Pirellula sp. SH-Sr6A: one gene and its partner. The protein of the gene in region 2 interacts with the protein of the main gene of each other region in a pairwise test. Links are inferred from orthologs where the notes say so. Each region holds a gene or a part of one and is shown on either strand. Other genes may lie near its edges.

Region 1 (4,560 bases), 2.5 Mb from region 2 along the record:
AGGTGAGAGTATAAGGCTTTAGATCGGAGCGAGCACGCGGGTGGGCGCACGGGCGAGCGCATGGGGGGGCCGCGATTGTGAAAATGGGGTGGATCGGGTAGAATTCCAACTTCCTTCTGAGTGCAAAAAAGCTTGGAAATAATTGGAAATTGAGACGCTTTTTGGCTGTCGCGAAGGCGATCGGCGAAAGCGTGATTGAAAGTGGCGGATTCCAGCTATTGCTGAGTCCCTGCATTGACCCTAACCAGCAGATCGGTTTGTACCCGTGTCCAATTTGCCACCCGACGATTTTGATCCCAACGATCCTTCGAACCTTCCCAATGCGGATGGTGGGGGGGATGGCGAGGGGCCCGGTGAGCGGATGATCGAGGAGGCGATCGAGGACGAGCTCCGCAATAGTTATTTGACCTACGCGATGAGCGTTATCGTCAGCCGGGCGCTACCGGATGTTCGAGATGGGTTGAAGCCGAGTCAGCGCCGGATCTTGGTCGCCATGAACGACTTGAGCCTTACCCCTGGTGCCGCCCGGGTCAAATGCGCGAAGATCGCCGGCGATACGTCGGGTAACTACCACCCGCACGGGGAAGCGATCATCTACCCGACCCTGGTCCGCATGGCGCAGGAATGGAACATGCGCCACGTGTTGATCGACAAGCAAGGGAACTTTGGATCGATCGCAGGGTTACCCGCGGCGGCCATGCGATACACCGAAGCCCGATTGGCTCCCCCAGCCGCCATGATGCTGGACGACTTGAAGCTGGATACGGTCGACTACATCCCCACGTATGACGAACGGCGCACCGAGCCCGTCGTCCTGCCATCGAAATTCCCGAACTTGCTCGTCAACGGCGCGCAAGGCATCGCGGTGGGGATGGCGACCAGCATCCCTCCGCATAATTTGCGAGAGATCTGCGCCGGATTGATCCGCATGATCGAAGATCCCGAGATCTCGATCAGCGAACTGTGCGAAATCGTCCCCGGTCCCGACTTCCCGACCGGCGGGATCATCTGCGGACGCTACTCCATCCGACAAGCCTACAACACCGGACGCTCGACGATCGTGGTGCGCGCTCGCGTCGATGTGGAAGAAGGCAAAAAGGCGAGGTTGATCGTTCGAGAGATCCCATTCCAGCAAGCCCGTGATCGCGTGGTGGAACGGATCGCCGACCTGGTTCGCAACGACAAGATCAAAGGCATCTCCGGCATTCGCGATGAAAGCGATTTGAAAGAGCCGGTTCGAATTGTGATCGAGCTCAAGCAAGGTCACGATCCTCATATCGTTCTCAATCAGCTTTATCAGTTTTCCTCACTGCAAGAAACCCATTCGATCATCCTTTTGGCACTCGTGGACGGAAAGCCTCGCGAGTTGACCCTCAAGGAAATGATGCAGGAGTTTCTGCGACACCGCGTTATCGTCATCCGGCGACGCACGCAGTTCTTGCTCGCCTCGGCTCGAAAGCGAAAGCACGTCGTGGAGGGGCTGCTGCTGGCTCTCGCCGATATCGATCACATCATCCAGATCATCCGCAACAGTCGCACGCAGGCCGAAGCGAAGGAAAAACTGATGGGGGTCGAATGTCCCGCATCGATGATGGAGCGAGCGTTGGGCGATCGAGGCTATACCGATTTCCAACTGGAACGCGGCATAAGCGACACCTATCGCTTGACCAGTGTGCAAACCGACGCCATTCTGCGCATGACTCTCGGCCAGTTGGCTGGACTGGAACAAGAAAGGTTGGCGGAAGAACACTCGGCATTGCTAGATGAAATCTCCGAGTACCGCGATATCCTAGGCGATCCTGTACGGATCTATGGAATCATCCGCGCCGACCTGGAAGAAATCTCCCGTCGATACGGAACCGATCGAAAGACCGTGATCGATGACGAAGAACTCGGGAACTACAACATGGAAGACCTCATCACCGAGGAAACCATGGTGGTCACGATTTCCACCCAAGGCTACATCAAGCGGATTCCGGCCACCACCTATCGCGCCCAAAAGCGGGGAGGCAAAGGAATCGCGGGGATGCGAGCGGAGGAAGAGGATCCCGTGGAGCATCTTTTTGTTGCGAGCACCCACGCTTACCTCCTGTTCTTCACCAACCAAGGAAAGGTGTACTGGCAAAAGGTCTGGGAGATCCCGCAGATGAGCCGCGAGAGCCGCGGGCGGGCCGTCGTCAATTTGTTGAACCTTTCCCCAGACGAGAAGATTCGCGACTGCGTTGTCGTACGAAACTTTGACCTACCCGGCCACTTCCTCATGATGGGTACCAAGAAGGGGATTGTAAAGAAGACCGAGCTGGAGGCATACAGCCGTCCGAAGAGAGGTGGAATCATCGCAATCAAGCTTCGAGAGGACGATGAATTGGTTGATGTGGTCATCACCAAGCCGAACGACCAGATCGTACTTTCGACCTCGACAGGGATGGCGATTCGATTCTCCGAAAGCGATGCACGCCCGATGGGGCGCAATACGTCCGGCGTAAAGGGTATCTCGCTGAGAAAGGGTGACGAAGTGGTCGGGATGGTGGTCGCCGATCCGACAGCGACCCTTCTTACCGCTTGCGAGTTTGGCTACGGAAAGCGAACCACTTTCGGTCCAGGCGATGAGATGGCTGGCAAGGAATTGCCGATGTCCGACGAAGGATCCGAGGAAGATGGCTTGATCGAAGAAGAGGTCCCCGTCGAGGAACCGGAAGCCGAAGATTTAGGCTCTGCGAATCGCTATCGAACCCAACGCCGAGGTGGCAAGGGTGTCATCGACATCAAAGCGACAAGACGGAACGGCAAGGTGGTTGGGATCGCTGCGGTGCACGATTCTGATGAAGTCTTGATGATGACCACCCGGGGCAAGATCCAGCGGATCGCGGTCAAGGACGTTAGCGTCATCGGCCGCAACACCCAAGGGGTCCGGATTATGAGCTTGGACGAAGGCGATTCGCTCACCGCGATCGTTCGGGTTCCATCCCAAGATATCGATCCATCGGAGATTGAAGCCGCATCGGCACCGATCGCTCCCGTTTCCGAATTGCCGATCGATGAGTCGCTGCCCGAATCCACTTCCGAGTCCGATGTATCGGACGCCTCCGAAGGTGAATAAGGTTGGAACCCAAGAAGCTTGAAGCGACCGCCGATGCCAGCCTTGCTTCGGCAGGGATGGTCGAGGGGGAGCGACTGCTGGTTCTCGTATGCACTTACAACGAGAAGCTGAATCTCCCGACCCTCTTCGATAAGTTGGATGCCGTCCTACCAGGGAGCGACATTCTCGTCGTCGATGACAACTCGCCCGACGGGACCTCCGAATGGGTGAAGGCAAAAAGTGAGTCGCGACCCCATACTTTCTTGATTCATCGACCTGGAAAACTGGGGCTGGGGACAGCTATTCGCGCTGGCATGCGATACGCGATCGAGAACCAATACGATTGGGTACTGAATTTGGATGCCGATCTAAGCCATGATCCCGCTGCGATCCCCAGACTGCTTGCTCAACGCCCTGCGCACGATTTGGTAATCGGATCGCGATATGTCGAGGGAGGTGGTTTAGAAGGCTGTTCCTGGAAGCGGATCTTCGTGAGTCGATGCGCCAATGCGTATGCGCGCTGGGTGGTCGGTTGGAAGGTCCGAGATTGCAGCAGCGCGTATCGCCTGTATCGAGTCGCCGCACTGGCTCGACTGGATTGGACTTCGATTCACGGCAAAGGATATGGGTTCCTCGAAGAAATCCTTTGGCACTTGATCGATCAAGGCAATCGCTGGACGGAAGTTGGAATCGTCTATACCGAACGGCAACAAGGGGACTCGAAGATCTCGATGAAAGAAGCACTCTCCACCATCGATTCCCTGCACCGTGTCGCCCGATTGCGATCAACAAAAAACAAATCGAGAAGCGAGTAGCGAGGGGCGGACGCATTGATGCGATTAGATCACTCGGTTCTTCAAGGGCTCGTTCTGTTCGAATCGAGCTAGGTTTTCGAGGAAGTGTCTCACCAAACCCTCCATTTCCTCCCGAAAGCCCCCGGCGGAGTGGGGTGTGATAAAACAATTTCGCGCGGTCCAGAGGGGATGCTCCGCGGGGAGTGGTTCCGGCGTGGTGACATCCAGATAAGCGGCTGCTAGGTGGGAGCCATTGAGCAGGTCGACCAGTGCCTCTTGATCGACCGTGTTTCCGCGTCCGATGTTGTAGAAGATGGCTCCAGGGCTCAATCGAGCCAGACGGTTTCGATCGAAGTAGCCTTGGGTGCTCGGGTTCGCAGGAAGAATGTTGATCACATGATCGGCGTTTCCCAGCCACTTGTCCGCTTGTTCATGCGACAGGATGGGGATGGATTCGTTCCCTTTCGGCTTGCGACGCACCCCGACGATTTCCATTTCAAAGGGGGCGAGGAGCTCGACGAGCCGTTTGGCAATTTCTCCGTAACCGAACAGGATGGCTTTCTGGCCTCGGAGCAGGAAGCTATTTCGCCGGATTGGGGCGGCCGACCAAGCTCGGTTGGTGCGCTGTTCGTCGAGGCATGCGGGCAATTGGCGAGCGAGGCTCATCATCATGGAAAAAACATGTTC
Region 2 (8,564 bases):
TGGCATCGTAACGGCCCTTACAGGATTTTTCCTAAGGTTCTGTGCCCCTCCTCTCCCATGTCTTTGCGTGACATTTGAGGATCAACCCTAAAGGTTGAATATCTCCCCTAGAGATTGACTCTAAGGTACAGAACGCCTAATATATGTAATCAGGCCGGTGCGCGCGAGCAATGAGATCCTCTCAGGATCAGCTGGGGTCCTTCGGTATGGGCATCGCATTCGGTCAGTTGCACTTCATTCTTTTCGGGGAACGCATATGAAACGGATTCACGTCAAGCAGGGTTTCACCCTGGTCGAGCTTTTGGTGGTGATCGCCATCATCGGCATTTTGGTAGGGCTGTTGTTGCCTGCGGTACAGGCAGCTCGCGAAGCAGCTCGGCGCATGCAATGCTCCAACTCGGTGAAGCAGCTCTCGCTGGCTCTTCACAATTACGAAAGCGCCTTCAAGAAGTTCCCGCCTCGCAAGGGCGGAACGAGCGCTCCGTTTGTCGGTTCGAACCGTAACAACAGCAACGGAAACCGTCTTTCCGCATTCATCGCGTTGTTGCCGTACGTCGAACAAACTGCCATGTACGACCAAATTCAGGCTGGCGATCCATCGGGTGCTCTCGGCTTCACCGGAGCAGGTGGTCCGACGGTGGCACCAGGCGGCCCTGCTGCTTGGGCAGGTTGGGCCCCTTGGAACCGTTCCCCAGGATTTATGGTTTGCCCGTCTGACGGGACTACTTTCAATGCGCCGACGGCGACCAACGTTAACAATTATGCGTTGTCGGTTGGCGACAGCGTTGCCAGTACGCGAGACTCGAACAACTTGCGAGGGATGTTCTCAGCATACATCGGAACCACCATCGGTGGAATTTCCGACGGTACCAGCAACACCATCGCTTTCAGTGAGAGGTTAAAGGCCAATTTCGGGGTGACAACCGTAACAGCAAATCAAATTGAGAATGCTCATGGTACCGCGATCAATGCTGGAGACGTGGTTAACTTGCCGCGGATCTGTATGACTTTGAGCAACGGCAGGCACTTTGTTGCAGGAACTCAGGTGAAGGGTCGATTTGGTTCATTGTGGACCGATGGTCAGTCCGAGCGTGTCGCGTTCAACACTGTCTTGGCACCTAACTCTCCTAGCTGCACAAGCGATGCAGACGTAAACGCAGACTCGGTTAACTTGGTGATTTCGCCAAGTAGCCGTCACACCGGTGGCGTGAACGCGGGATTGGCGGACGGATCGGTTCGCTTCATCAGCGCACAAATCGATACTGGCAACACCAACGTGGCACAACCTGCGGGTGGTCCGAGCAACTACGGAGCTTGGGGCGCATTGGGTTCAAAGGCTGGCGGTGACATCACGACAGCGAACGAATAAGATCCGGTCGTAAAATCGTTTACATCCCCTGGCGTGAGTAGCACTCACGCCATTTTCGTTAAAGAAACGAGTAATATTTATGAAGCTACCTAATGTGTTGTTTGCGGCCCTATGTGTAACCCTTTCATTCGCGACCGGATGCGGGGGCGATTCTGGACGACCCAAAACCTATAAGACCAGTGGTTCTGTCAAAGTGAATGGGAAGCCGATCGAGGGCGCCGTCGTCACGTTTCAACTCAGCGGCGGAAAAGAAAACGCGATCGGATCGACGGACGCCAACGGCGAATTTACCCTTTCGATGTTTGTTCCAGGCGATGGCGCTGTCGAAGGGCAGTACAACGTAGCGATTTCGAAGCATACGACGCCACCGCCCCCCCAGAACTCGGCGGGTGCTCCTGGCGTCATTGCTAGTGGTGAGCTTAGTGAAGACTATGCCCCACCTGCGGCCACCGCCTCGGGCGGAGCTGACAAAGGCCCTAAGAGCCCGATTCCGGAGAAGTACTCGAATGATCAAACCTCTGGACTGAGAGCTTCCGTCACACCAGCAGGTCCGAACCGGTTCGATTTCGACTTGAAGTAAACGCTTCCATGGGAATCGTTCGCACTGCTGCCCTGATACTCTCAGGGCAGCATTTGGTAGATGGCGTCACAAAATAAAATTGCCCCAGCTTGTGGACAAGCGGGTTGAATTACCCGAGCGTTCCCTTGGAACTGGGAATTCCTGTCTGTCGGGGGTCGGTTTCGATCGCGGCTCGAATCGCACGCGCTGTGCCCTTGAAAATTGCCTCGGCGATGTGGTGGGTGTTGCGGCCATAGTGAAGCATCACATGGAGATTGCAGCCTGCATTGGCAGCAAACGATTGCCAAAAGTCCTCCACCAGTTCGCTGTCAAAGTCTCCGATCTTGGGAGAAGGCATCGCGGCTTGGAATACCACAAAGGACCTGCCACTAAAGTCCACCGCGGTGGTGACGAGCGTCTCCTCCATGGGCAGCGTCATATGGCCATAGCGGCGGATACCAGACTTGTCTCCGAGGGCCTGCCGAAAGGCCATACCTAAACAAATGCCGATATCTTCGGTGGTATGGTGTGCGTCGATGTGCAAATCGCCCACAGCTTTCACCTTCAGATCGACCAGCGAATGCTTGGCAAACAGGACGAGCATATGGTCCAGAAAGCCAACCCCTGTTTCGATCGTGTTTTTACCCACTCCATCCAAATGAACCTCTAGCTGGATCGCGGTTTCAGCTGTCTTGCGATCGATGGTGGCTACGCGTTGTGACATATCTGCACTTCGAATGAGGACGGAGAAAACGGGAGCGATTTGTGAAGCTGGAGCGAGGGCGGCGGGGAGTGATAACCGGACGCTGACGCGTCTCGGTGAATATTCCATCAAGGATTGGCGTCTAAACGTCGAGATTCCGAACTTCCAGCGCGTGCTTCTCGATGAATTCTCGTCGCGGTTCGACTTTATCACCCATCAGCACCCGGAACATCTCGTCCGCCGCAGCAGCATCCGACAATTGCACCTTAACCATGGTTCGGCAAGAAGGATTGAGCGTCGTATCTCGAAGCTCCTCGGCGTTCATTTCACCCAGTCCCTTAAAGCGAGTGATCGTCAATCCTCGCCGGCCTGATTCGCGAATAGCAGGCAGCAGTTCTCGCAGATCTTCTAGGCCGATGTTGTTCTCTTCCCGAACCAATTTGAACCTCGAATCGGTGGAACCGGTTCGATCTTTCGGGATAAGGTCCTCGATGGAAAACCCGTAGTCCGACAGTTCTTTCAAGCCTGTGTTGATCGTTCGAACCTCGAATAGTTCCGCGATGTGGGCCACAGGGCCGGTTGGGGCATCGGTCGGAGTCTCTGGGAGAATCGCCGGGGCTTCTGGCGCAACCGATTCGTCGACCAAGATCTTCCTGGAGGCCAAAAACTCGTCCAGTTTGTCGCGTGTGACGAACCAGTGATCTTCCACTCCCATGTCGAGATGAAAAACGGGAAGCCGCCCGGTCTCGACCTCCATCCGTTCCGCGTGCATTCGTAGCGAAATTCCGCGTTTTTCCAAGTTCAGTAATGCGTCTTCCATCGCCGAGAGGGTCGCGCAAAGTTTTCGCATGCGGTCCCCTTCAAACACATTGCCGCGATCGTCGATGAACTGGCTGTCGGTGAGCCCACGCTCCTGCAACTGCTGCTTCATTTCATCTTCGGACTGCACGTAGTACTTTTCTTTTTTGCCGCGAACGACCCGATAAAGCGGGGGTTGTGCCAAATAGACGTGACCTCCGGCCACCAATTGGTACATCTGTCGGTAAAAGAAGCAAAGGAGCAGAGTCCGGATGTGGGAACCATCGATGTCGGCGTCAGTCATGATGATGATGCGATTGTACCGGCGTTTGCCGATATCCTGATCCGCCCCGATCCCGCTCCCGATCGCCTGGATCATGCTCATGACTTCTTCGTTCGCCAAGACCTTGTCTTCGCGGCTCTTGTAGGCATTGATGATTTTTCCTCGCAACGGAAGGATCGCTTGGGTATCGCGGAATCGTCCACCTTCCGCGCTTCCACCTGCCGAGTCTCCTTCCACGAGGTACAACTCACATTCTTCCATCTTGTTGCTGATGCAGTCCCGAAGTTTGCCGGGCAGCCCGCCTCCGCCTAACACATCTTTTCGTTTCCGAAGAGCATCTTTTGCTTTGCGGGCGGCTTCTCTCGCTTCGGCAGCAAGCTGCCCTTTTCGAACCAAAAGCTTCGCGTTTTTGGGGTTCTCTTCAAGATACTTGGTGAGCGCTTCACCCACCACCGAATTGACGATCCCTTCGACTTCACTGTTTCCCAGTTTCGTCTTGGTTTGCCCCTCAAATTGCGGATGGCTGACTCGAACGCTGATCACGCAGGTGAGTCCCTCGCGAAGGTCATCTCCGGTGGGAACGAGATCTTTGAAGAGATTCTCTTTCTTCCCGTAGGCGTTCAAGGATCGGGTTAGAGCTGCTCGGAAACCAGAGACGTGGGTTCCACCTTCCCGCGTGCTGATATTGTTGCAGTAGGAATGAAGATTTTCGGTGTACTCCTCGGAGTATTGAAAAGCGATGGAGTAAGAAAAGTCGTCCTTGCTCCCTTGGATGAGGATCACGTCTTTGTGGACCACGTCGCTCGCGCGATTGAGGTGCTCGACGAACTCGATGATCCCTCGTTCGTAATAATACTCGTCGGCTTGGGTCGATCTGTCATCCTTGACCTTGATGCGGACCCCGCTGTTCAGGAACGCGAGCTCCTGGAGTCGTTTGACCAACGTATCGTAGGAATACTTCGTGTTGGGAAAAATCTGGCCATCCGGCTTGAACGTGGTCTTCGTTCCTCGCTTGGTCGTCGTTCCCGCTTCACGAACCGGTCCGGTCGCGACACCTCGCTCGTAGGATTGGGTGTAGATCTTTCCATTGCGACAGACTTCCACTTCGCACCACTGCGAGAGGAAGTTCACGACGGTTACCCCGACGCCGTGCAGCCCCCCTGACGTTTGATAGGCCTTTTTCTCGAACTTACCGCCGAACTTTAAGACGGTCATAACCCCTTCCAACGTCGACATTTCGCGCTGCATCATTTCCGATAGCTGCGCGTGCCGGTCGGTCGGAATCCCACGGCCATCGTCCTCGACCGTTACCGATCCGTCTGAATTGATGGTGACCGAAACGCTCTTCGCATGACCGGCCATCGCCTCGTCGATCGAGTTGTCCACTACTTCGTAGACCAAATGGTGGAGTCCGTTTAGGGTGGTGTCCCCGATATACATCCCGGGACGCTCCCGGACGTGCTCCAAATCGCTCAAATGCTTTAGATCGTCCCCTGTGTACCCCCCCTCGGTGCCAATTCCCGCCAAACCGATGTTTTCTGTCGTTTCCAAGTCGAAGTTTTGGTCGCCGGATGCGTTCATGGGGTATCCAAATCAAACGAGGTAGATCGACCTCTGAACCTCGAAATGGAGGCCTGTCGTCGACCGTTGCAAGAGGGCTGGATTCTACACGAAATTCCAGTTCTTGTCGCTCCCAACTCGAGCTTATCGAAGGGACTTGCACAGGGCCAAACTGCGGTTGAGCAACTCGCGAACCTTGGCCGCTTTGAGCTTCTTTTCTCCGTGCTCTACCAAGTAGGTATTGCCTGCAGCCGAGAACGACTTGATCCCCTCCCCCTGAATCGCCAGGCGTCGAGGGGGCGTGAGGAAGCTGCGAACCTGATCCTCCGGATCGCCAAGAATGCGATAGCGATCGGAAAAGGCAGGATCGTCGGGAAGCTCAATCGATTTCCTGCCGAACCACTTCCCCAGCTTAAGCCCCCAAGTCTTGGGAACGATTTCAAGGTAAGGAGCCTGCACCCCTCGGTCGGTGATCAAGGAAAGGACATAGTTGTGAGTCGATTTGTTCTTTCCACTGCCGCTAACGGTCTGGAAATCGAATAAGACGACTCGGGTTTGCCCGTCGTCAATCGTGATCGTCCATCCTGGCGACTGCCGATCCCCCCTGCGAGACAAGGGAAAGACGCCAAACAATCGTCGATCGTCAACCGGGAGCTCGCTATACAACTCTAGCCCAAGCTCGTCTGCGAAAGCCTGAAGCTTCTCACGGCGCTGCTTCTCGACCCAATATTGAATGAGCCAAACCGCGCCAATCGCAGACAAAACCAGAATGGGAGCAATCCACTGCTGCATACATCCTCATCACTTCCAAGAGCTCATCCACCCCTATCAACCCGGCGGCCAGGACAACGAACGCCCCCCTAGCACATGATAATGAATGTGGTCGACTGACTGACCACCATCCCTCCCAATATTCGTAACGACACGATAACCCGTCTCGTCGATTTGAAGCTGCCTGGCGACCTGCTGGATTACCCGTTGCAGATGCCCGAGCAGCGCGACGTCCGCCTCGGATACATGGGCTAAAGACTGTATAGGCTGCTTGGGTATAACAAGAACATGCACCGGAGCTTGGGGGTGAACATCGTGAAATGCCAAGGCAAGATCGTCCTCGTAGACGATCTTCGCTGGGATTTCCTTGCGGATAATTTTGCTAAACACCGTTTCTGGCATCTTCAATCCCTCGTCTCTGGTTCATGAAGTCGTGAATGGAGTTGGTCCAATCGGAGCGATAAGGGGCCTATATCCCCTCGATAACTCCCGTGCTGTCACCGAATTGCTCGGCATCCAATCCCATCTTTCGAAGCATAGTGAGATACAAATTACAAAGCGGCACCATTCCATCCACCGCGATGTGCTGGCCGCTCTGGAGCGAGCCCCCACCCATGCCACCGAGCAAGATTGGGAGATTGTCGGGATCGTGCCGATTTCCGTCGGACATGCTGGACCCGAAAACGATCATACTATTATCGAGCAACGTCGACTCTCCTTCTCGGATGTCTCGCATCTTCTTGAGCATCCGAGCGAATTGCTCGGTGTGCCAACGATTGATCCGCTGATACTGCCCGATTTTCTCGTCGTTGTTTTCGTGGTGGGACAATTCGTGATGCCCACCCTTGACACCATCGAGGAACGAGAAATTTCTCCCCGACACGTCGTTCGCGAACATCAGCGAGCAGACTCGAGTGGAGTCGGATTGAAACGCAAGGACGATCAAATCCATCATGATGGCGATATGCTCGCGAAAATCGACAGGCACTCCCGGCTTGGCCTGCTGAATGGTCGACTCATCCAAGTGGGGAGCCCAATCCGTTTTCCCTTTTTGCATTGTGAATTCGATCCGCTTTTCGACTCCACGCACCGAATCGAGGAACTCATCCATTTTGAACTGGTCATCTCGGCCCAGTTTCTTCCGAACCGACTTCGCATCCTCCAGTACATAATCCAACAAATGGTTGTACGACTCGGCGCGCTCGCTGTCCGCTGTAATCGATTTGCCAAACAACCGCTCGTAGACAAGCCGGGGATTGATCTCCTTGGCGACCGGTCGCGTCGCCGATTGCCACGAGATGTGGGATCCATACAACCGGGTGTAACCAACGTTGCTATCGATACCGCTGATGACGGGTTCGGTTCCAAGCTCCAACGACGGAAGCGGTGTGTAAGCACTGGTATGTTGAGCGATGAGCTGGTCGATGGATATGCCGCCAGAGCTGATGTCCTTACCAGTCGTTTTCGCGACCGGGAGTCCGGTCAAAAAGTTTGCCGTCTTGGCGTAATGGCCGTCCCCTCCATGGCTGTTTTTCTTGTCCAAGCCACTCAGTACCACCACGCTGTCCTTCACATCCGCAAGCGGCTCCAGGGATGGGCTCAGCGTGTAGTCTTTACCCTTTGTCTCCGGGACCCATGCCTTCTCCCAGACCCCGTTGGGGAAGTAAATGAATGCGGTGCGTATGGGGGGAACGACCGTCGATGCTGCCCGCGCTCGCGATGACACAGAGGACTCCATCCAAGGGAGTGCAAGCGCGACGGAACAACCACGCAGGAATCGACGTCGGGTAGGCATTGGTAGGTTCATGGTGATCTTGTGTGGCTATTTGTTCGAGTTGCTGTAATAACGGTGTTGGAACGCGTAGGACAAGAAAATTTCTTCAAGGATTACCGAGGCCCGAGCCTCCTTGTGAAGTCTTTCGACACTCTTGTCGATCACGCATTGATCGAATTTGCTCAATTCTCTTCCTAACGCAAAACCAACCATCTTTCGGGATACGTGGCGATAGAACTCATCTTTTCGGTTTAGTAGTACCTTCTTCAATCCCGCAGAACCTTGGAACGACTCCCCCGAAGGTAGCTTCCCCTCCGAATCGACTTTCTGACCGTTGTCCTCGGTTCGCCACCGTCCAATGGCGTCAAAGTTCTCCAGCCCAAATCCGAGTGGATCCATGCGATCATGGCACGAGGCGCATTCGGGATTCTCGCGATGCTTTTCCAATCGTTGTCGCAATGTCAAGTTATTGGGTCCATGGTCATTCTCCTCGAGCGCCGGGACGTTGGGAGGAGGGGGCGGCACCTTCGCTCCCAAAACATCTTCGAGTATCCAACGTCCGCGCAGTACAGGGCTAGTGCGCCTCGGGTAGCTCGTCTTGATCAACACCCCAGCCATGGTCGTCACGCCTCCTCGATGCTTGGCCTCGGAAGGCAATTCAACGCGAGCCCAATCTTTTCCGCCCGACCAAGGCAGTCCGTAGTGATTTGCAAGCCGCTCGTTGAGGACAAGGTAATCCGAATCTAG

What was found. Proteins that work in one complex are often made in the same cells at the same time.
Region 1: the proteins of VN12_RS22535 (region 2) and gyrA interact in binary tests that used the Escherichia coli proteins (3 or more experiments, as listed by UniProt). The link is inferred for Pirellula sp. SH-Sr6A from one-to-one orthologs.

What each region holds. Positions count from the first base shown.
Region 1 is NZ_CP011272.1:3,305,591-3,310,150, reverse strand. The notes cover bases 1-3,300. They hold gyrA (DNA gyrase subunit A), read left to right. Parts: upstream 1-361; coding sequence 362-3,100; downstream 3,101-3,300. Other genes in these bases: VN12_RS12795 (polyprenol monophosphomannose synthase), read left to right, coding at 3,103-3,300. Also shown: more of VN12_RS12795, read left to right, coding at 3,301-3,894; VN12_RS12790 (D-2-hydroxyacid dehydrogenase), read right to left, coding at 3,919-4,560. UniProt on the Escherichia coli protein: A type II topoisomerase that negatively supercoils closed circular double-stranded (ds) DNA in an ATP-dependent manner to maintain chromosomes in an underwound state.
Region 2 is NZ_CP011272.1:5,827,912-5,836,475, reverse strand. The notes cover bases 2,534-5,677. They hold VN12_RS22535 (DNA gyrase subunit B), read right to left. Parts: upstream 5,294-5,677; coding sequence 2,774-5,293; downstream 2,534-2,773. Other genes in these bases: VN12_RS22530 (hypothetical protein), read right to left, coding at 5,417-5,677; hisB (imidazoleglycerol-phosphate dehydratase HisB), read right to left, coding at 2,534-2,652. Also shown: VN12_RS22550 (DUF1559 domain-containing protein), read left to right, coding at 257-1,369; VN12_RS22545 (carboxypeptidase regulatory-like domain-containing protein), read left to right, coding at 1,449-1,949; more of hisB, read right to left, coding at 2,059-2,533; more of VN12_RS22530, read right to left, coding at 5,678-6,064; VN12_RS22525 (histidine triad nucleotide-binding protein), read right to left, coding at 6,101-6,445; VN12_RS22520 (DUF1552 domain-containing protein), read right to left, coding at 6,513-7,850; VN12_RS22515 (DUF1592 domain-containing protein), read right to left, coding at 7,866-8,564. UniProt on the Escherichia coli protein: DNA gyrase negatively supercoils closed circular double-stranded DNA in an ATP-dependent manner to maintain chromosomes in an underwound state.